Regions from separate parts of the Streptomyces sp. NPDC042638 genome, predicted to be linked through region 4. Evidence: riboswitches for the same ligand, from Rfam matches in the RefSeq annotation. Region 4 holds a riboswitch; each other region holds the start of a gene.
What was found. A riboswitch is a leader RNA that binds a small molecule or an ion and turns the genes downstream of it on or off. The one in region 4 is predicted to bind thiamine pyrophosphate.

Region 1 (4,843 bases), on a different contig from region 4:
TGGACAAACCCCCGGGACAAACCCCCGGGACAAATCCCTGGGACACCGGATCCCCGGACCGTCACCGGGCCCAGCGGGGGCCGCGGGCCTAGAGCTGCCGCAGCCGCTTCGCGAACTCCGCCGCCGCCGCGCCCGGGTCGTCCGCCTCGGTGACCGCGCGGACCACGACCACCCTGCGGGCACCCGCGTCCAGCACCTGGTCCAGGTTGCCGAGGTCGATACCGCCGATGGCGAACCAGGGACGGCCGGTGCCGAGGCCCGCCGTGTGGCGGACCAGGTCGAGACCGGGTGCGTGGCGGCCGGGCTTGGTGGGGGTCGGCCAGCAGGGGCCGGTGCAGAAGTAGTCCACGCCCTCCTGGACGGCGGCGGCGCCGGCCTCGGCCTCGGCGTGCGTGGAGCGGCCGATCAGCACCCCGTCGCCGAGGATCGCACGGGCCGCGGGGACCGGCAGGTCGCCCTGGCCGAGGTGCAGCACGTCGGCACGGACCGCGTGGGCGACGTCGGCCCGGTCGTTGACGGCGAGCAGCTTGCCGTGCCGGGCGCAGGCGTCGGCGAAGACCCGCAGGTGCTCCAGCTCCTCGGCCGCCTCCATGCCCTTGTCCCGCAGCTGCACGATGTCCACCCCGCCGGCCAGGACCGCGTCCAGGAACTCGGGCAGGTCGCCCTGGCGCTTGCGGGCGTCCGTGCAGAGGTACAGGCGGGCGTCGGCGAGCGCGGCGCGGGCGGTGTCGGACATGCGTGGGTTCCCCCGTGGTCGGTGTGCCTGGTGGTTCCGCGGGCGGCGTGCGGGCTCGGTCCAGCACGCCGCCCCCTGATGCGGGTCGGCCTCAGACGGCGAGCGCCTGGGCGCGGCGCTTCACCTCCGTGCCGCGATTCTCGCTCAGGGCCTGCGCGGGGGTGCCGGGCAGGGTCGGGTCGGGGGTGAAGAGCCACTCGATCATCTCTTCGTCCGTGAAGCCGTCGTCCCGCAGGAGCGTCAGGGTCCCGGACAGGCCCTTGACGACCTTGTCCCCGTCGATGAAGGCGGCGGGGACGTGCAGCGCCCGGTTCTCACCTCGGCGTACGGCGATCAGCTGGCCCTCCTTGACCAGCTGCCGGACGCGCGTCACCTCGACGCCGAACTGTTCGGCGATGTCGGGGAGCGTGAGCCAGGCGGGGACGAGAGCATCGATTTTTGCGTCAATCTCGGTCACGGGGACAAGCCTGCCATCCCCCACCGACAGTCGGAAGCCAGGCGGGTCCACCTGGGAGGACGCGCTAGTCGGCGGTGGCGTCCTTCAGGGGGCGGGCCGGCTCGGACAGAGCCTCGGAGTCCATGTGGCGGCCCGCCTCGATCAGCCGGCGGCCCTGGGCCAGATCACGCGGCCGGCCGACGGCCAGCAGGGCCACCAGGCGCTCCTCGCGCAGCCAGCACACCGTCCAGGAGGGGCCCGCCGGATCACCGCGCCAGACCACGCGGTCGGCCGCGGCATGGTGTCCGGCGTACTGCACGAACCGGCCGAACTGCTCGGACCAGAAGTACGGCACCGGGTCGTAGACGGCCGGGGTCTCGCCGAGGATGTTCGCGGCGACCGTGCGCGGGCCCTGCAGGGCGTTGTCCCAGTGGTGGACGAGGAGCCGTTCGCCGTAGCGGGCCGAGGGGAAGGACGCGCAGTCGCCGACGGCGTACACGTCCGCCAGGGAGGTGCGCAGCCGGGCGTCGGCGAGGACGTCGCCGTGCGCGCCCAGGGCGATGCCGGAGCCCGCCAGCCAGCCGGTGGCGGGCCGGGCCCCGATGCCGACGACGACGGCGCCCGCGGGCAGCCGGGTGCCGTCGGCGAGCACCACCGCGCCGGGCTCGACGCGCTCCACGCGCGCGTGGGTGCGCAGCTCCGTACCGCTGTCGGCGTACCAGGCGGTCATGGGCGCGGCGACCTCGGCGGGCAGGGCCCCGGCGAGCGGGTGGTCGGCGGCCTCCACCACGGTCACCGCGCAGCCGGCCTCGCGGGCGGCGGTGGCGAACTCGGCGCCGATCCAGCCGGCGCCCACCACCACGATGTCGTGCTGCCGGGCGAGCACGGGCCGCAGCCGCTCGGCGTCGTCCAGGGTGCGCAGCAGATGGACCCCCGGCACGCCCTCGGTGCCGGGCAGCATGACCGGTTCGGCGCCGGTGGCGAGGACCAGGACGTCGTACGGCACCGGGCCCGTCTCGGTGTCCAGCTCGCGCGCGGCGGGCCTGAGGCCGTACACCTCGCAGCCGAGCCGCAGCTCGACGCCGAGGGACTCGAAGTCCACGTCGAACGCGGAGCCCTCGGCCTTGCCGAGCAGCACCGCCTTGGACAGCGGCGGCCGGTCGTACGGCTGGTGCGGTTCGGCGCCGATGACGGTCACAGGGCCCCGGAAGCCCTGTTCCCGCAGCGCGACCGCGGTCTGCACCCCGGCCATGCCCGCGCCGACGACGACCACGCGCCGTCCCTGTGACGTGCCTTCTTCCGCTGTCTGCTCGCTCACCCGATCACCTTAGACACATGACTGAGCGTCAGTCAGGGGGCGGGCTCGGTGACCTGCTCCACAACGCTGGTGCCGGAGCCCGGCCGGGACTCCCACTCCCAGGTCTCCGCCAGCCGCACGCGTCCGTCCGGCAGCTCCACGACCGTGGACACGCAGTGCCCCGAGGCGGTCGTCCCGTCGGTCCTGAGCTGCACGTACCGGAAGTCCACCTGGTCGCCCTCCCGGGTGCCGACCAGGTGGCCGCGTACGACGTCGCCGCCCGCGTACTCGGCCCAGACCTCGCCGTCCTTCTCGTGGTAGGCGAACCGGGTGCGGGTACCCACCTGACCTGGGGCCTGGTCGGACACGGGGGCGAAGGTCAGTCCGTCGAGCGACCGGGCCATGAATCGGGGCTCCCTTACGAGTGACGAGGTCCGCGGGCTAGGGTGGCCACCGTACAAGCACTCGCGGGAGCCCGGACGCACCGGGCTGAGAGGGAGGCTGGCGGCCTCCGACCGTACGAACCTGATCCGGGTCATGCCGGCGAAGGGAGGGGCTGGACGCCCATGTCGTCACGTACGTCCGACGTCCTCGTCATCGGGGGCGGAATCATCGGCCTGGTCACGGCCTGGCGCGCGGCGCAGCGCGGGCTCGTCACCTCCGTGGTGGACCCCGAGCCCGGGGGCGGGGCCGCGCAGGTGGCGGCCGGGATGCTGGCCGCGGTCACCGAGCTGCACTACGGCGAGGAGACCCTGCTCGCCCTGAACCTGGAGTCGGCCCGCCGTTATCCGGCGTTCACGGCCGAGCTGACCGAACTGACCGGCCACGACCTCGGCTATCGCCGCTGCGGCACCCTCGCCGTCGCCCTGGACGCCGACGACCGCGCCGGCCTGCGCGAACTGCACGCGCTCCAGCAGCGCTCGGGCCTGGAGTCGGAGTGGCTGTCCGGACGGGAGTGCCGGCGGCTGGAGCCGATGCTCGCGCCGGGGGTGCGCGGCGGACTGCGGGTCGACGGCGACCACCAGATCGACCCGCGCCGGCTGGCGGCGGCCCTGGTGGCCGCGTGCGAGCGGGCCGGTGTGGTCTTCCACCGCGTCCGCGCGGAGCGGCTGGACGTGGCGGGGGACCGGGCCGTCGGGATCACCACGGGGGACGGCACCGCACTGCGCGCGGAGCAGGTGGTGCTGGCCGCCGGAAGCCTGAGCGGGCGCCTCGCGGGCGTGCCGGCCGAGGTGCTGCCGCCGGTGCGGCCGGTCAAGGGACAGGTGCTGCGGCTGGCCGTGCCGCGCCGGTACGCGCCGTTCCTGAGCCGGACCGTGCGGGCCGTGGTGCGCGGCAGCCATGTCTACCTCGTGCCCCGGGAGAACGGCGAACTCGTGGTCGGCGCCACCAGCGAGGAGCTGGGCTGGGACACGACGGTCACGGCGGGGGGCGTGTACCAGCTGCTGCGGGACGCCCACGAGCTGGTGCCCGGCATCACCGAGCTGCCGCTCACCGAGACCCGGGCCGGGCTGCGCCCCGGCTCCCCCGACAACGCGCCGCTGCTCGGCCCGTCCGGCCTGGCCGGGCTGCTGCTGGCCACGGGGCACTACCGCAACGGCGTGCTGCTCACCCCGGTCACCGGGGACGTGCTGGCGCATGCGCTGGTCACCGGTGGACTGCCCGAGGAGGCGCGCGCCTTCACCCCGCGGCGGTTCGGCGCCGCGCCCATGGAACGGCTGGAGCGATCCGCATGAACCTCTCCGTCACGATCTCCGTCAACGGTGAACCCCTCCAGGTCGCCGCCGGCACCGCGCTGGACGCGCTGGTCCGCAGGCTCACGGCGGCGCCGCGCGGGGTGGCCGCCGCCGTCAACGAGACCGTCGTCCCGCGCGCGCAGTGGGCGACGACCGCCCTCGCCGAGGGCGACCGCGTCGAAGTCCTCACGGCCGTGCAGGGAGGCTGAGCCATGGCTGACGATCCCCTGGTCCTCGGCGGACTGGCCTTCTCGTCCCGGCTGATCATGGGTACGGGCGGGGCGCCCAGCCTGGAGGTGCTGGAGCGGGCGCTGATCGCCTCCGGTACCGAGCTGACGACGGTGGCCATGCGCCGGGTGGACCCCTCCGTGCACGGCTCGGTGCTGTCGGTGCTGGAGCGGCTCGGTATCCGGGTACTGCCGAACACGGCGGGGTGTTTCACCGCGGGCGAGGCCGTGCTGACCGCCCGGCTGGCCCGGGAGGCGCTGGGCACGGACCTGGTCAAGCTGGAGGTCATCGCCGACGAGCGGACGCTGCTGCCGGACCCGGTGGAGACACTGGAGGCGGCGGAGACGCTGGTCGACGACGGGTTCACGGTGCTGCCCTACACCAACGACGATCCCGTGCTCGCGCGGAAG
Region 2 (4,843 bases), on a different contig from region 4:
GAGAAGAACCTGCGCGCGGTGCTGGCCCGCTTCGCCGAAGCCCGCTTCCGCCATGACCTGCAGCCCACCCTCCGGACGGGCCGGGAACTGGAGGACGCCTCCTACACGTTGTGCGTCATGACCGGTACCCGGTCGGTGGACCAGGCCCTCGCCGCGGCCGACGTCCTCCTGGAACAGCTGCGGGCGGACCGTCATGCCGCCGCCAAGGCGACCCAGATCCTGGCCGCCTGACCTGAACAGACGTCAGCGGCTTCCCCTTTGGCGAGAGGACAATACGGCCCATGGCCACCGATGCGAGCTCCCGCAGGATCACGGGCAAGGTCCAGGGCAGGGACATCGTCCTGAACGGGCCTTTGTCGAAGGACGAGATCCGGCACAAGGTGTGGTGGTGGCAGATCCCCCACCCCGAGACCGCCCAGGAGCGCAAAGACCGTCTCCATGAGTACGACAGCTCTCAGAAGAACGTGATCTCCACTCTGGGCGGGTACTACGAGGTCTCCGACGACTCCCGGACGCCCGAGGCCGACGAGTTGGTCGAGCTGGTGTACACGGAGCTCAACCCGGACGACTGAGGGCGCCGCCCCGCGTCCAGCCGTCTGCGGTGGCGCACTCGTCACCGGCGGCGACCTGCTTCCTGGTGTCCCTGCCGCCCCTGCGCCCGAGGACCGCGCCACCGGGTGCACGTCGGCTTCCCCGCGGCGCGTGCGGCGCGGTCAGACCCGGCGCGGTACGCGCAACGGCGCGTAGACGAGCAGCGCCGCCAGGAAAGCCACGGGGTAGGCGAGGTCGGCGCCGTGCAGGGCCCGGGCGACCGGGCCGACGTACAGGCTGGTGCTCATGAACGGTACCGCCGCGGCGAAACCGGCGACGAACGCGGCGACGGCCGGCCACCACGGCTGCGGTGCCGCCGTCTCCGCCGCCAGGTCGACGGGGCGGCCGTCGCGGGCCCGGGCGCGGACCACCCAGTCGACGATCACGATCGCGACGAACGCGGGGATCCAGTAGCCGACGAACAGCAGCACGTTCTGGAAACGGGCGGTGGTGTCGGCGGCGTGCATCCACAGGACGAGCGGGAAACCGAGGACGGCGGCGAGCGCGGCAGCCACCGGCCGCGGCAGGCGCACGCCCACGGTCTGCAGCGCCAGCGACCCGCTGTAGTCGTTCATGGCGTTGCTGCACAGTGCCGCGAGCGCGACCGCGAGGAGTCCGAACGCGCCGAGCGCGCCACCACCGAGCAGCCGGTCCACCCCGCGGGCGGTCTGGTCCGTGAACTGCGCGGCGCCCCACAGGCCGAGTGCCTGCACCGCGACGAAGGACACGCCGACGCCGAGCAGGGTGCACCAGAACATGCGCGGACGGGACGCCGTCCGCGGCAGGTAGCGGCTGAAATCGCTGGCGTACGGGGCCCACGAGAGGGCGAGACTCAGAGCGATGGTGCAGGTCAGCACGAACGCGCCCGCCCGGTCGGCGCCGTGCACGGCCGCGGCCGTCGCGGGGTGGGTGCCGTGCACGAGCTTCATCGCGAGAGCGGCGAGCGACGCGGCGAGCGCGAAGGTCATCACCGTCTGCAGGCGGTGGATCGCCTCGTAGCCGAGCACGCCCAGCGCCCCCTGGGCCGCCAGCATCACCAGGACGCCCAACCAGAAGGGCCAGCCGAACAGCTGGGCCAGCGCGTCCCCGCCGAACAGACCGATGAGCGCGTCCCAGGCGATGGACGACAGCCACTGCAGGGCGCCCGGCAGGACGACGCCGCGGCCGAACGCCAGCTTCGCGAGCGGCAGTTGACCCGCCCCGGTCTGGCTGCCCCAGGTCCCCAGGTAGGCGGTGGGCACCGCACCGAGCAGGGTGCCGAGCACCACGGCGAGCAGCGCCGTGGCGAAGTCCAGTCCCAGGGCCGCGCCGACGGTGCCCGTGAACACGCCGGTCATGGTCAGGTTGGGTGCGAACCACACGGTGAACAGCCGCCGGGGGCTGCCGTAGCGGGCGTCCTCGGGCACCGGCGTGATGCCGCGCGCCTCCACCCGCAGATCCCCGGGAGCCGTCGGCATCCGCCCGTCGAAGACGCGCTGCGCCTCGGCGACGGCCGTCTCTTCATGGGCATACGGCAACGACATGTGACATCCCTCCGCCAGTCCTAACTGGTTCAGGTTCAACGGGTGTGATCTCAGCCCCCGTGCGGGGGCACCCCGTGTCCAGGTACGGCGGCCAGGATAGCCCGAGCCGGTGACCGGCACCGGGCGGGGGAGGGGAGCGTACGCAGAGCCGTGTGAGTGCGGACGCGGCACGGCCGTGGCGGTCCGACGGCCGACGGCGCTGCCCGGCGGTGCGTGCACGCACCGCGCCGGGCGGCTTCAGGCCAGCGGACGGGCCCCGGGCCCCGGCTCCACGGTGACGTCGGTCAAGGTGAGCGCGGCGTGTTCCCGCGAGCACTCGACCACCACCTGGACCGGCGCCCCGCAGTCGCTGTGCCGGATGTCGAGCGTCGGCCCGTCGGGACCGGCGGCATGGGCGTCGCCCCACTGCCGCAGCGCCACGAGGACCGGCCACAGGTCCCGGCCCTTGCCGGTGAGGCGGTACTCCCGGCGGGTCCGGCTGCCCTCCTCCCGGTACGGGACGGTCCGCAGGATCCCGGCCGAGACCAGCTTGCGGAGCCGGTCGGCGAGCACCGCCTCCGACAGTCCCACGTGGCGGCGGAAGTCGTCGAAGCGGCGCACCCCGTTGAAGGCGTCACGCACGATCAGCAAGGTCCACTTCTCGCCGACCAGGTCGAGGGTGCGCTGGACCGTGCAGTTCTCGGTGCTCATCTCCAGCCACTTCATCCCGTCATCGTAGAGAAGCCGCCTGGCTTTGTCATTGACAGTCAGCCTCGGCCACGGCTAACTTCGCAGAACGAAGCCAGATGGTCGGGGATGTGGAGGCAGAGCCTGATGGGACGGTCGCGAACGTACGACTGGGAGGACCCCGCGATCTCGGCGGCCGCTGTCGGCGAGCGGTCGGGGCTGGAGTTCCTCCAGGAGATCGCCGCGGGCCGGCTGCCCGCACCGCCCGTCGGAGCCACCCTGGGCTTCACCCTCGAGGAGGTCGCCCACGGGCGCGCGGTGTTCCGCCTGATCCCCGGCGAGGAGCACTACAACCCCATCGGCAGTGTGCACGGCGGCATCTACGCGACCCTGCTCGACTCGGCGGCCGGCTGCGCGGTGCAGTCCACGCTCCCGCCCGGCATGGGCTATACGTCGCTCGACCTCACGGTGAAGTTCCTGCGCCCGGTCACGGTGGACACCGGACCGGTCCGTGCCGTCGGCGGTGTCCTGAGCAGCGGCCGCCGCACGGCACTCGCCGAAGCCCGCCTGTACGACGGGACGGACCGCCTCCTCGCACACGCCACCAGCACCTGCATGCTGTTCCCGACGCCCGCCGCCTGACCGACCGGATCTTCCGGACCCCCTGGAGGCAGGGCCCGCAGGGGGAACGGGACGGCCGGCGCGTGATCAGGAGCCGTGCCCCGCCCCTGTCGCCTCCTTCGAGTAGGCGTCGTGCCAGGCGGCCCTGGCTCCGGAGTCGCCGATCCGGTAGACGTCCACGACCGCCCCCACGGCAACCGCGAGCGAGAGCACGCCGACGGCGATCCGCACCGGCAGGGCGGCCCAGCGGGTGCCGCGGCCCTGCCCGGGCTCCGCCGCAGCGCGCCGCCCCGCCCACCAGACCACCGCCGCCAGCACGAACAGGCCCACCGCCCACGGCAGCAGCCCGTCACCGAGCTCGGTGTGCCGCCGTACGAGCGCGTCGTCGTCGACGTGCCGCTCCAGCCATTCGCCTGCCTGCGTGGTCAGCGGCACGCTGACCAGGGACACGAGGGCGACGGCCGGGAGCAGGACACCCAGGCGCCGGGCGGCGCCCGGCCACAGCGCGGCCGTCACCAGGGCCAGCGCGGTGAGGGGTATCAGCACGACGACCACGTGGACGAGCAGCACATGGGCGGGCAGACCGTTGATCAGAGTCATCCAAGGGCTCCTGGAATCGGTGTCGGGCGCGCCAGACTGGCACAGACACCTCTCAGTTGCCTCTCAGCCGATCGAGCCGGCGGGAGCCTCCCCATTCGCAATTCGCACCGACGTCGCTGCGGCGCCACCGCTGCCCGGCACGCGTGATCACGTCGGCCGCCGCGTCCACCGGGGCAAGCGGACCGTGAAGGTCGTGGAGCCCGGTCCGCTCTCCAGGCCCACGCTCCCCGCGTGGGCCTGCGCCACCGCCGCCACGATCGACAGTCCCAGGCCCGATCCGCCGCCGGAAGCGCCGGGCAGGCGGCGGTGTTCGGCTCGGGTGAAGCGTTCGAAGACGGTCGGCTGGACGTCTCGGGGGACGCCGGGGCCGTCGTCGTGGACGGAGAGGAGCGCCTCGTCGCCGTCGGTCTCCAGGGTCACCGTGACCTTCGTGCCGGCAGGCGTGTGCAGACGGGCGTTGGCCAGCAGGTTGGCCAGCACCTGCTGGAGACGGTGGGCGTCGCCCGGGACGGTCACCGGGTCCTCGGGCAGGTCCAGGGTCCAGCGGTGCTCGGGGCCGGCCGCGCGGGCGTCGGTGACCGCGTCCAGGACCAGGTGGGTGAGGTCGACGGGGCCGCGTTCCAGCGGGCGGCCGGCGTCGAGGCGGGCGAGCAGCAGCAGGTCGTCGACCATCTCGCCCATGCGGGCGGATTCCGCCGAGATGCGCTGCAGGGCCCGGGTGATCTCCGGCGGTACCGGGCCCGGATGCAGAAGCGCCAGCTCGGCGTGACCGCGCACCGAGGCGACCGGGGTACGCAGCTCGTGGCTGGCGTCGGCGGCGAAGCGCCGCAGCCGCTCCTCGC
Region 3 (4,843 bases), on a different contig from region 4:
CCGGTCTCGCTCTGCCCACGACGTACCACCTGCTGCGCACTCTGGTGCACGAGGGCTATCTGCGCCGTGAGAAGGGGCTGTTCTTCCTCGGTGAAGCGGCGGAGCGGCTGGGATCCAGTGGAGCGCGGCAGAAACGTCGCAGCACGGTGGCGGACACGCTCGCGCACTGGCGCGATTGCATCGGTGCGCCGGTGTATTACGCGATGTACCGGGAGGGCGAGATCGAGATCATGTGTGTCTCCGACTCCCTTCAAACGCCCGCGGTCCAGGAGTGGGCGGACTTCCGCGAGACCGGCCATGCGCATGCGATCGGTCAGTGTCTGCTCTCGCAGCTGGACGAGGACGCGCGACGCGACCATCTCGCCCGGTACCCGGTGCGGACCGTCACGCCGTACACGGTGCGGGACAACGACGCGCTGCTGCGCCGGCTGGCTCGGACGCGGCGGATGGAGCCGGTGGTGGAGCGTCAGGAGTACGCGGTCGGGACGGTCTGCGCGGCGGTCCCGATCACGGTCGGCACCACCGCGGCCACCGTGGCCATCTCGCTTCCCGCCCACCAGGCCGACCGGCTGCTGCCCGCGGCTCGTCGGCTGCAGGACGGGATCGGGCGGCATCTGGGCACGCTCACCTTCTCTATCAGTATCTGAAAACTTACTCCTTGTGATCTGTCGTGTACGTTGAGCAAGATTTGTCCACGGTCAGAGGGATCAATCCCGGCCAGTCGACGTCATATGACGGGGTAGGCGATGCGCGAGTCCGTACAGGCAGAAGTCATGATGAGCTTTCTCGTGTCGGAGGAGCTCTCCTTCCGCATCCCGGTGGAGTTGCGCTACGAGACCCACGATCCCTACGCCGTGCGGCTCACCTTTCACCTTCCCGGTGACGCGCCGGTGACCTGGGCCTTCGGGCGCGAACTGCTGATCGACGGGGTCGGCCGGCCGTGCGGGGAGGGGGACGTGCGTATCGCACCCGCCGATTCCGAAGTGCTGGGCGAGGTGCTGATCAGGCTTCAGGTCGGCGGTGACAAAGCCCTGTTCCGTTCGTCGGCGCCGCCGCTGGTGGCGTTCCTCGACCGCACGGACAAGCTCGTGCCGCTCGGTCAGGAGGGTGCGCTGGCCGACTTCGACGCTCACCTCGACGAGGCTCTGGACCGCATCCTGGCCGAGGAACAGAGCGCCGGCTGAAGCTGTGCGGCAGGGGTGCCAGGCGCTCCACCGTGGACCCGGAAACCTTGCAGGAACGCTTCTTCAGGGGATGGCGCCCGTGCCGTACTCACCGCTTCCGGCGCCGTCCCCGGCCGCCGCGCGCCGGAGCGGGCCGGGCCCCGGCGGGTGCCGTGGCATCCGGGCCGGGGCGGTCGGCCGAGACGACCAGCGCGGCCAGCGCCGTGGTGACCGGGACCGATGCGACCAGGCCGATCGAGCCCACCAGCGTGCGCACGATCTCCTCGGCCACCAGCTCACTGTTGGCGACGGTCCCCACGCTGCTCTGCGCGATCGAGAACAGCAGCAGCAACGGCAGTGCTGCACCGGCATAGGCGAGCACCAGGGTGTTGACCACGGAGGCGATGTGGTCGCGGCCGATGCGGATACCCGCCCGGTACAGCCCCCGCCAGCCCATCGACGGGTTGGCCTCGTGCAGTTCCCAGACGGCCGATGTCTGGGTCACCGTCACGTCGTCCAGGACGCCGAGCGAACCGATGATGACGCCGGCCAGCAGCAGACCGCTCATGTCGATCGACGGATACAGGCCGTGGATCAGGCCCGTGCTGTCGTCCGTGTTGCCGGTCAGCGCGGCCCAGCCGATGAACAGCGAGCCGAGCACTCCGATCAGTGAGAGGGAGACCAGCGTGCCGAGCACCGCCACCGACGTACGGGCCGACAGGCCATGGCACATGTACAGGGCGATCAGCATGATGGCGCTCGCTCCGACCACGGCCACCACCAGCGGATTCGCCCCTTCCAGGATCGCCGGGAGGATGAACAGGGTCAGCACCAGGAAGCTCACGGCCAGCGCGACCAGCGCCATGACACCGCGCAGCCGGCCCACCAGGACGACAGCCACCGCGAAGATTCCCGCGAGCAGCGCCATCGGGAACTGCCGGTTCACGTCGGTCACCGCGTACTGCAGTTCCTTCGGGGCCGAGGGCTCGTAGGCGACCACGACCTTCTCGCCCTGGTGCAGCTGCCGCGTCTGGTCGGGCTGCACGATCTCGGTGAACGTACGGCCCTTGTCCTTCCCTGTGTCGACTTGGACGGTCGCCTTCTTGCAGGTGCCGTCGCCCCGTTGCTGCGCCGACGTGCCCTCGGCGGTGGAGGTGTCGCCGGTGGAGGGGCCGCCGGAGGCGTTCACCGACTTGCAGCTGACCTCGACGACCCGGGTGACCGTGGCCTGCTGGGTCTGCCGGTCGAAGCCGACGCCGGTGCGCTTGTGGGAGGGGGCTTGCCCGGGCCAGAGCACCACGAGGCCGACCAGGACAGCCGCGGTGAAGGGGACCAGGATCGCGGCGATGACCTTGCGCAGGTGCTGGGAGACGGGCGCGGCGGGGCCGTGGCTGTGGCCATGCGAGTGGCCGGGCCCGGGACCGCCGTCACCGCCGCCCTCATGAGCACGGTGGCCGTGCCCGGTGCCCCGTGACGCGCCGTCTCGGTGGTGCGGCTCGGGCGGCTGGTAGGGGTACTGCTCCATCCTGGTCACCGCCCGATCATCCCAAGAACCGGTGGGGCCCACTGTTCAGCGCGCCACACATGACGCTAGCGTGGAGGCACCTTTGCACACGCGGGAGCTCGGAGCACCGGGCTGAGAGGGCGCTGACCTCCGTAGATGCGATGTTTCACGTGGAACGAGCGCTGTTTCACAGGAGACATCGGCAGACGGAAGCCGCTGCGTCGACCGCCGAACCTGTTACCGGGTAATGCCGGCGTAGGGAGTAGGTCTCATGACCAACAAGGACGTACGCACGCCTGCCTCCGTTCAGGACGAGAAGTCCGAGGAGGCCGGGAAGTCCATCGGCTGGCACAAGGCATACGTCGAAGGCTCGCGCCCCGACGTGCGCGTGCCGGTCCGTCAGGTGCACCTCACGAACGGGCAGTCGGTCACGTTGTACGACACCTCGGGCCCGTACACCGATCCGTCCGCGGACACGGACGTCCGCAGGGGCCTGTCGCCGCTGCGGGAGAACTGGATCATCGCCCGCGGCGACACCGAGGAGTACGCGGGCCGTCCGGTCCGCCCCGAGGACGACGGGGTCAAGCACACCTCACCGCGCGGCGGGCTGCGGAACCTGGACGCGGTCTTCCCCGGACGCCCGCGCCAGCCGCGCCGGGGCCGCAGCGGCCAGGCGGTGACGCAGCTCGCGTATGCCCGCCGCGGCGAGATCACCCCGGAGGTGGAGTTCGTGGCTCTCCGGGAGAACGTCTCGCCCGAGGTGGTCCGCGAGGAGATCGCGGCCGGCCGGGCCGTGCTGCCGGCCAACGTCAACCACCCGGAGATCGAGCCGATGATCATCGGCAAGCGGTTCCTGGTGAAGGTCAATGCCAACATCGGAAACTCCGCGGTGACGTCCTCCATCGAGGAAGAGGTCGAGAAGATGACCTGGGCGACCCGCTGGGGCGCCGACACGGTCATGGACCTGTCCACCGGCCGCAACATCCACACCACCCGTGAGTGGGTGCTGCGCAACTCCCCCGTGCCCATCGGCACGGTGCCGCTCTACCAGGCCCTGGAGAAGGTCGACGGCAAGGCCGAGGAACTGACCTGGGCCATCTACAAGGACACCGTCATCGAGCAGGCCGAGCAGGGCGTGGACTACATGACCGTCCACGCGGGCGTCCGGCTGCCGTATGTCCCGCTCACCGCCAACCGCAAGACCGGCATCGTCTCGCGCGGCGGCTCGATCATGGCCGCGTGGTGCCTGGCACACCACAAGGAATCGTTCCTGTACGAGAACTTCGAAGAGCTGTGCGAGATCCTCGCCGCCTACGACGTCACGTACTCGCTGGGCGACGGCCTGCGGCCGGGATCGATCGCCGACGCCAACGACGCGGCGCAGTTCGCGGAGTTGAAGACGCTCGGGGAACTCAACCGGATCGCCAAGCGTTTCCACGTACAGACCATGATCGAGGGCCCGGGGCACGTCCCGATGCACAAGATCAAGGAGAACATCGACCTTCAGCAGGAGATCTGTGATGAAGCTCCGTTCTATACGCTCGGCCCGCTGACCACGGACATCGCGCCGGCGTACGACCACATCACCTCCGGCATCGGCGCCGCGATGATCGCCTGGTGGGGCACGGCGATGCTCTGCTACGTCACTCCCAAGGAGCACCTGGGCCTGCCCAACCGGGACGACGTCAAGACCGGCGTCATCACCTACAAGATCGCCGCTCACGCGGCGGACCTCGCCAAGGGGCACCCCGGTGCGCAGGAGTGGGACGACGCACTGTCCGACGCGCGCTTCGAGTTCCGCTGGGAGGACCAGTTCAACCTCGCCCTGGACCCGGACACCGCCAGGGAGTTCCACGACGAGACCCTGCCGGCCGAGCCCGCCAAGACGGCACACTTCTGCTCGATGTGCGGCCCGAAGTTCTGCAGCATGAAGATCTCGCAGGACATCCGGCGTGAGCACGGTGGCAGCCGGGCCGAGATCGAGGAGGGCATGGCGCAGAAGTCGCAGGAGTTCGCGGCTGCCGGCAACCGGGTGTACCTGCCGATCGCCGACTGAACCGTATGCGGTGAACTCGACGCGCCGCCCGGTCCGATGACGCCGGCCCGTCACTCGGGCCGGTGCTCCGGGCCGCCGAAGTCCGGGCTCGTGTAGTCGGGGCTGGTGAAGCTCGGCCGG
Region 4 (4,843 bases):
GATCCGTTCCTGGACGAGCTGCTGCGCGACGAGCCGGTCACCCGCGTCAGGCTGCCGTACGGCGCGGGGTGGGCCTGGCTCGTCACGCGGTACGAGGACGTCCGCTTCGTCACCTCCGATCCGCGCTTCTCCCGGGCGCACGTCGTCGGCCGCGATGTCACCGCCATGCGCCCGGTGCCGGTGGCGTCGCAGACGGCCGGGCTGCAGTACATGGACCCGCCCCGGCACACCCTGCTGCGCCGGGTCGTCGCCCGCGCGTTCACCGGCGGGAACATGCGGCGGCTGCGCCCCCTCGCCGAGCGCCGGGCCGCCGAACTGCTCGACGGGATGGCTCGCGCCGGGGCCCCGGCCGACCTGGTCGAGCACCTGCACGGCCCCTTCCCGCTCGCCGTGCTCCGCGACTTCCTGGGCGTGGCGGAGAAGGACTGGCACCACTGGGCCGCGACGGGCGAGGCCCTGCTGTCCGCAGGCGCCGAATCCCGCGAGCGCGCCCAGGAGGCCGCCGGGGCCACCCGGGCCCTGATCGCCGAGCTGCTCCGGAGCCGCCGCGACGATCCCGGCGAGGACCTGGCCGGGGTGCTGGCGCAGGCCGCCGCCACGGGCGAGATCACCGAAGACGAGGCGCTCTCCCTCGCCATCGCCGTCCAGGTCAGCGGCGGCCACGCGGTCCGCAGCAACAGCGCTTCGATGATGTACGCGCTGCTCACCCACCCCGGACACCTGGACCGGCTGCGCCGCGAGCCGGACCTGTTGCCCCGGGCGGTGGAGGAGCTGTTCCGCTACGTCCCGCACCGCAACGGCGTCGGCATCCCCCGGGTGGCCACCGAGGACGTCGAGATCCGCGGCCGGCTGATCCGCGCCGGTGACGTGGTCTACAACGCCTACGTCGCCGCCAACCGCGACCCCGGGACGTTCCCCGACCCCGACGCCCTGGACTTCGACCGCGAGGACGCCCCCCACGTCGCCTTCGGCCACGGCCCGCACCACTGCCTCGCCGCCGTCATGGCCCGCATAGAGGCGGAGGTCATGATCGGCTCCGTCCTGTCCCGCTTCCCCGGCATCCGGCTCGCCGTGCCCCCCGCGGAGGTCGGATTCCAGCTCCAGGGCCTGATCCGCGGACCGAGGAACCTGCCCGTGACGTGGTGACGGCAACCCCGCGTGCCCGCGGCCGTCAACGGACGACGAACGACGTGCGCACCGGCCCGGCAGGCCACCCGATTGGATCTGCGACACTGGTAAGGCCATGCCTAAGCCCGGAGAACTCACTTTCGTCGCCCCGCGCGGAGCCAAGAAGCCGCCGCGGCATCTCGCCGACCTCACGCCCGCCGAGCGCAAGGACGCGGTGGCCGAGATCGGTGAGAAGCCGTTCCGTGCCAAGCAGCTCGCGCAGCACTACTTCGCGCGGTACGCGCACGACCCGGAGCAGTGGACCGACATCCCCGCCGGTTCGCGCGCCAAGCTCCAGGAGGCGCTGCTTCCGGAGCTGATGACCGTCGTCCGGCACCTGTCGACCGACCAGGGGACCACCCGCAAGACGCTGTGGCGGCTGTTCGACGGGACCCTCGTCGAGTCGGTGCTGATGCGGTATCCGGACCGGGTCACCATGTGCATCAGCTCGCAGGCCGGATGCGGGATGAACTGCCCGTTCTGCGCGACCGGGCAGGCGGGGCTGGACCGTAACCTGTCCACCGCGGAGATCGTCCACCAGATCGTGGACGGGATGCGGGCGCTGCGGGACGGGGAGGTGCCGGGCGGACCGGCGCGGCTGTCCAACATCGTCTTCATGGGGATGGGCGAGCCGCTCGCCAACTACAAGCGGGTGGCCGACGCCATCCGGGCGCTCACCGACCCCGCTCCGGACGGCCTGGGGCTGTCCCAGCGCGGGATCACCGTCTCGACCGTCGGGCTGGTGCCGGCCATCCACCGGTTCGCCGACGAGGGCTTCAAGTGCCGGCTCGCGATCTCCCTGCACGCCCCCGACGACGAGCTGCGCGACACCCTCGTCCCCGTGAACACGCGGTGGAAGGTGCGCGAGGTGCTGGACGCCGGGTTCGAGTACGTCGAGAAGAGCGGGCGCCGGCTGTCCATCGAATACGCCCTCATCCGGGACATCAACGACCAGGCCTGGCGCGGCGACCGGCTCGGCCGGCTGCTGCGGGGCAAGCCCGTGCACGTCAACCTCATCCCGCTGAACCCCACGCCGGGGTCGAAGTGGACCGCGTCGCGGCCGGAGGACGAGAAGGCGTTCGTCGAGGCCATCGCCGCGCACGGGGTGCCCGTGACGATCCGGGACACCCGTGGTCAGGAGATCGACGGAGCCTGTGGTCAGCTCGCGGCCACCGAGCGGTAATCTGGCCACGTCCACACATCTTCATATTCCGACAGGGGAGCGCCACAGCGCTGAGAGTGCGGCAACCGGGCCGCAGACCCTCTGAACCTCGCCCAGGTCATTCTGGGTAGGAAGTTCGGTCACCACTCAAGCTGTTGCGCCCTGCCCGGGCCCCCTCGGGAGCCCGGGCAGGGCCGCGTCTCTTCCTGGCCAACCCCAGGAGGACATCCAGTGCACAACAAGACCTTCGTGGCCGTGGCGGCCGGGCTCGGCCTGCTCGCCCTGCCCGCGTTGACCGGGTGCGGGTCGTCCGACGGCAACGGCTCCTTGGACCCCGGGACCGTGACCCTGGTCAGCCACGACTCGTGGGCCGTCTCCAAGAACGTGCTCAGGGACTTCGAGAAGCGGTCCGGATACAAGGTCAGGGTCCTCAAGGACGGCGACGCCGGGCAGGCCGTCAACAAGGCCGTCCTGACCAAGGACAACCCGCAGGGCGACGTCTTCTTCGGCGTCGACAACACCCTGCTGTCCCGGGCCCTCGACAACGGCCTGTTCCAGCCGTACACGGCCAAGGGCCTCGGCACGGTCGGCGCCGCCTACCAGCTCGACAAGGACAGGCACCGGGTCACGCCCGTCGACTACGGCGACATCTGCGTCAACTACGACAAGGCCTACTTCAGCGAGCACAAGCTGACCCCGCCGCGCTCCTTCGCCGACCTGACCGAGCCGCGGTACAAGAACCTCCTCGTCACCGAGAACGCGGCCACCTCCTCGCCGGGCCTCGGCTTCCTGCTCGGCAGCGCCGCACGGTACGGCGACAACGGCTGGCAGGACTACTGGAAGAAGCTGAAGGCCAACGGCGTCAAGGTCGTCGACGGCTGGGAGCAGGCCTACTCCCAGGAGTTCTCCGGATCCTCCGGCGGCAGGAAGGCCGGCGGCGACCGGCCGCTCGTGGTGTCGTACGCCTCCTCCCCGCCCGCCGAGGTCATCTACGCCAAGAAGCGGCCCGCCACCGCGCCGACGGGTGTGGTGAGCGGCACCTGCTTCCGGCAGACCGAGTTCGCCGGGGTGCTCAGCAACGCCCGGAACACCAAGGGAGCCAAGGCGTTCGTCGACTTCCTGGTCTCCCGGGAGTTCCAGGAGGACATGCCGCTGAACATGTACGTCTACCCGGTGGTGCGCGGCGCGAAGGTGCCCGCCGAGTTCACCGAGTACGGGCCGGCCGCCGAGCACCCCGAGACCATGGCGCCCGACAGGATCGCCGCCAACCGCGACCAGTGGGTCAAGTCGTGGACGTCGCTCGTACTGAAGTAGCCGCCCGCGTCAGGGATCTGCGGGGGAGCGCGGCACGGCTCGGGCTGATGGCCCTGCCCGTCGCGTTCTTCGCGCTGTTCTTCGCCTGGCCGGTGGCCGCGATCGTCGCGCGCGGGCTGAAGGCGGACGGCGCCTGGCGGTTCGGGCGGATCGCGGACGTCGTCACGCAGCCGGACATCCGGCACGTGCTGTGGTTCACCACCTGGCAGGCGCTCGCCTCCACCGCCCTCACCCTGCTGCTGGCGCTGCCCGCCGCCTACGTCTTCGCCCGGCTCGACTTCCCCGGCAAGCAGGTGCTGCGGGCGGTGGTGACGGTTCCGTTCGTGCTGCCGACCGTCGTCGTCGGCAGCGCGTTCCTCGCCCTCGTCGGGCACGGCGGGCTGCTGGACGAGCTGTGGGGCGTACGGCTGGACACCACGGTGTGGGCCATCCTGCTGGCCCACGTCTTCTTCAACTACGCGGTCGTCGTCCGCACGGTCGGGGGGCTGTGGGCCCAGCTCGACCCCCGGCAGGAGGAGGCCGCGCGGATGCTGGGCGCCTCCCCGCTGTCGGCCTGGCGCAAGGTCACGCTGCCGGCCCTCGCGCCCGCGGTGGCCGCCGCCGCGCTGATGGTGTTCCTGTTCACCTTCACCTCCTTCGGTGTCGTGCAGGTGCTCGGCGGCCCCGCCTTCTCCACCCTCGAAGTGGAGATCTACCGGCAGACCTCCGAAATGCTCGACCTGTCCACGGCCGCCGTCCTCACCCTCGTCCAGTTCGCCGCCGTCGGCGCGATCCTCGCCGTGCACGCCTGGACGGTACGGCGCCGGGAGACCGCCCTGCGGCTGGTCGACGCCGCGGTGACCGCGCGCCGGCCCCGCGGGGCCGGTCAGCGGGCGCTGCTCGCCGGGGTCCTCGTCACCATCGCCCTGCTGCTGGTCCTGCCGCTCGGCGTCCTCGTCCGGCGCTCGCTGGACGCGGACGGCTTCGGCTACTACCGGGCGCTGACCGACGCGGACGGCGGTACGTTCCTCGTGGCGCCCGTGCACGCCGTGTGGACCTCGCTGGAGTACGCCGTCGCCGCCACGGCCATCGCCGTGGTGATCGGAGGTCTCGCCGCCGCCGCGCTGGCCCGCCGGGACGCGGGACGGCTGGTGCGGGGCTTCGACGCGCTGCTGATGCTGCCGCTCGGCGTCTCCGCGGTGACCGTCGGCTTCGGCTTCC

Region 1: it holds a riboswitch for thiamine pyrophosphate, as region 4 does, so the genes downstream of both, thiO (glycine oxidase ThiO) here and AB0B40_RS14450 (thiamine ABC transporter substrate-binding protein) in region 4, are expected to answer to the same signal.
Region 2: it holds a riboswitch for thiamine pyrophosphate, as region 4 does, so the genes downstream of both, AB0B40_RS12125 (cytosine permease) here and AB0B40_RS14450 (thiamine ABC transporter substrate-binding protein) in region 4, are expected to answer to the same signal.
Region 3: it holds a riboswitch for thiamine pyrophosphate, as region 4 does, so the genes downstream of both, thiC (phosphomethylpyrimidine synthase ThiC) here and AB0B40_RS14450 (thiamine ABC transporter substrate-binding protein) in region 4, are expected to answer to the same signal.

Annotation. Positions count from the first base shown of each region.
Region 1 is NZ_JBEZBT010000034.1:10,685-15,527, forward strand. Features, by position in the region: gene thiE (thiamine phosphate synthase) at 89-736, opposite strand; gene AB0B40_RS24795 (Rv2175c family DNA-binding protein) at 828-1,193, opposite strand; gene AB0B40_RS24800 (FAD-dependent oxidoreductase) at 1,258-2,490, opposite strand; gene AB0B40_RS24805 (hypothetical protein) at 2,523-2,873, opposite strand; TPP riboswitch at 2,927-3,038, shown strand; gene thiO (glycine oxidase ThiO) at 3,036-4,205, shown strand; gene thiS (sulfur carrier protein ThiS) at 4,202-4,414, shown strand; gene AB0B40_RS24820 (thiazole synthase) at 4,418-4,843, shown strand, end outside.
Region 2 is NZ_JBEZBT010000011.1:44,952-49,794, reverse strand. Features, by position in the region: gene AB0B40_RS12135 (DUF5133 domain-containing protein) at 1-231, shown strand, start outside; gene AB0B40_RS12130 (hypothetical protein) at 282-572, shown strand; gene AB0B40_RS12125 (cytosine permease) at 714-2,114, opposite strand; TPP riboswitch at 2,104-2,199, opposite strand; gene AB0B40_RS12120 (helix-turn-helix domain-containing protein) at 2,352-2,819, opposite strand; gene AB0B40_RS12115 (PaaI family thioesterase) at 2,928-3,422, shown strand; gene AB0B40_RS12110 (DUF2231 domain-containing protein) at 3,489-4,001, opposite strand; gene AB0B40_RS12105 (HAMP domain-containing sensor histidine kinase) at 4,149-4,843, opposite strand, start outside.
Region 3 is NZ_JBEZBT010000056.1:1,580-6,422, forward strand. Features, by position in the region: gene AB0B40_RS31635 (IclR family transcriptional regulator C-terminal domain-containing protein) at 1-647, shown strand, start outside; gene AB0B40_RS31640 (SsgA family sporulation/cell division regulator) at 747-1,184, shown strand; gene AB0B40_RS31645 (YibE/F family protein) at 1,273-2,697, opposite strand; TPP riboswitch at 2,769-2,946, shown strand; gene thiC (phosphomethylpyrimidine synthase ThiC) at 2,939-4,723, shown strand; gene AB0B40_RS31655 (hypothetical protein) at 4,774-4,843, opposite strand, start outside.
Region 4 is NZ_JBEZBT010000014.1:62,551-67,393, reverse strand. Features, by position in the region: gene AB0B40_RS14460 (cytochrome P450) at 1-1,146, shown strand, start outside; gene rlmN (23S rRNA (adenine(2503)-C(2))-methyltransferase RlmN) at 1,244-2,350, shown strand; TPP riboswitch at 2,374-2,481, shown strand; gene AB0B40_RS14450 (thiamine ABC transporter substrate-binding protein) at 2,561-3,643, shown strand; gene AB0B40_RS14445 (iron ABC transporter permease) at 3,691-4,843, shown strand, end outside.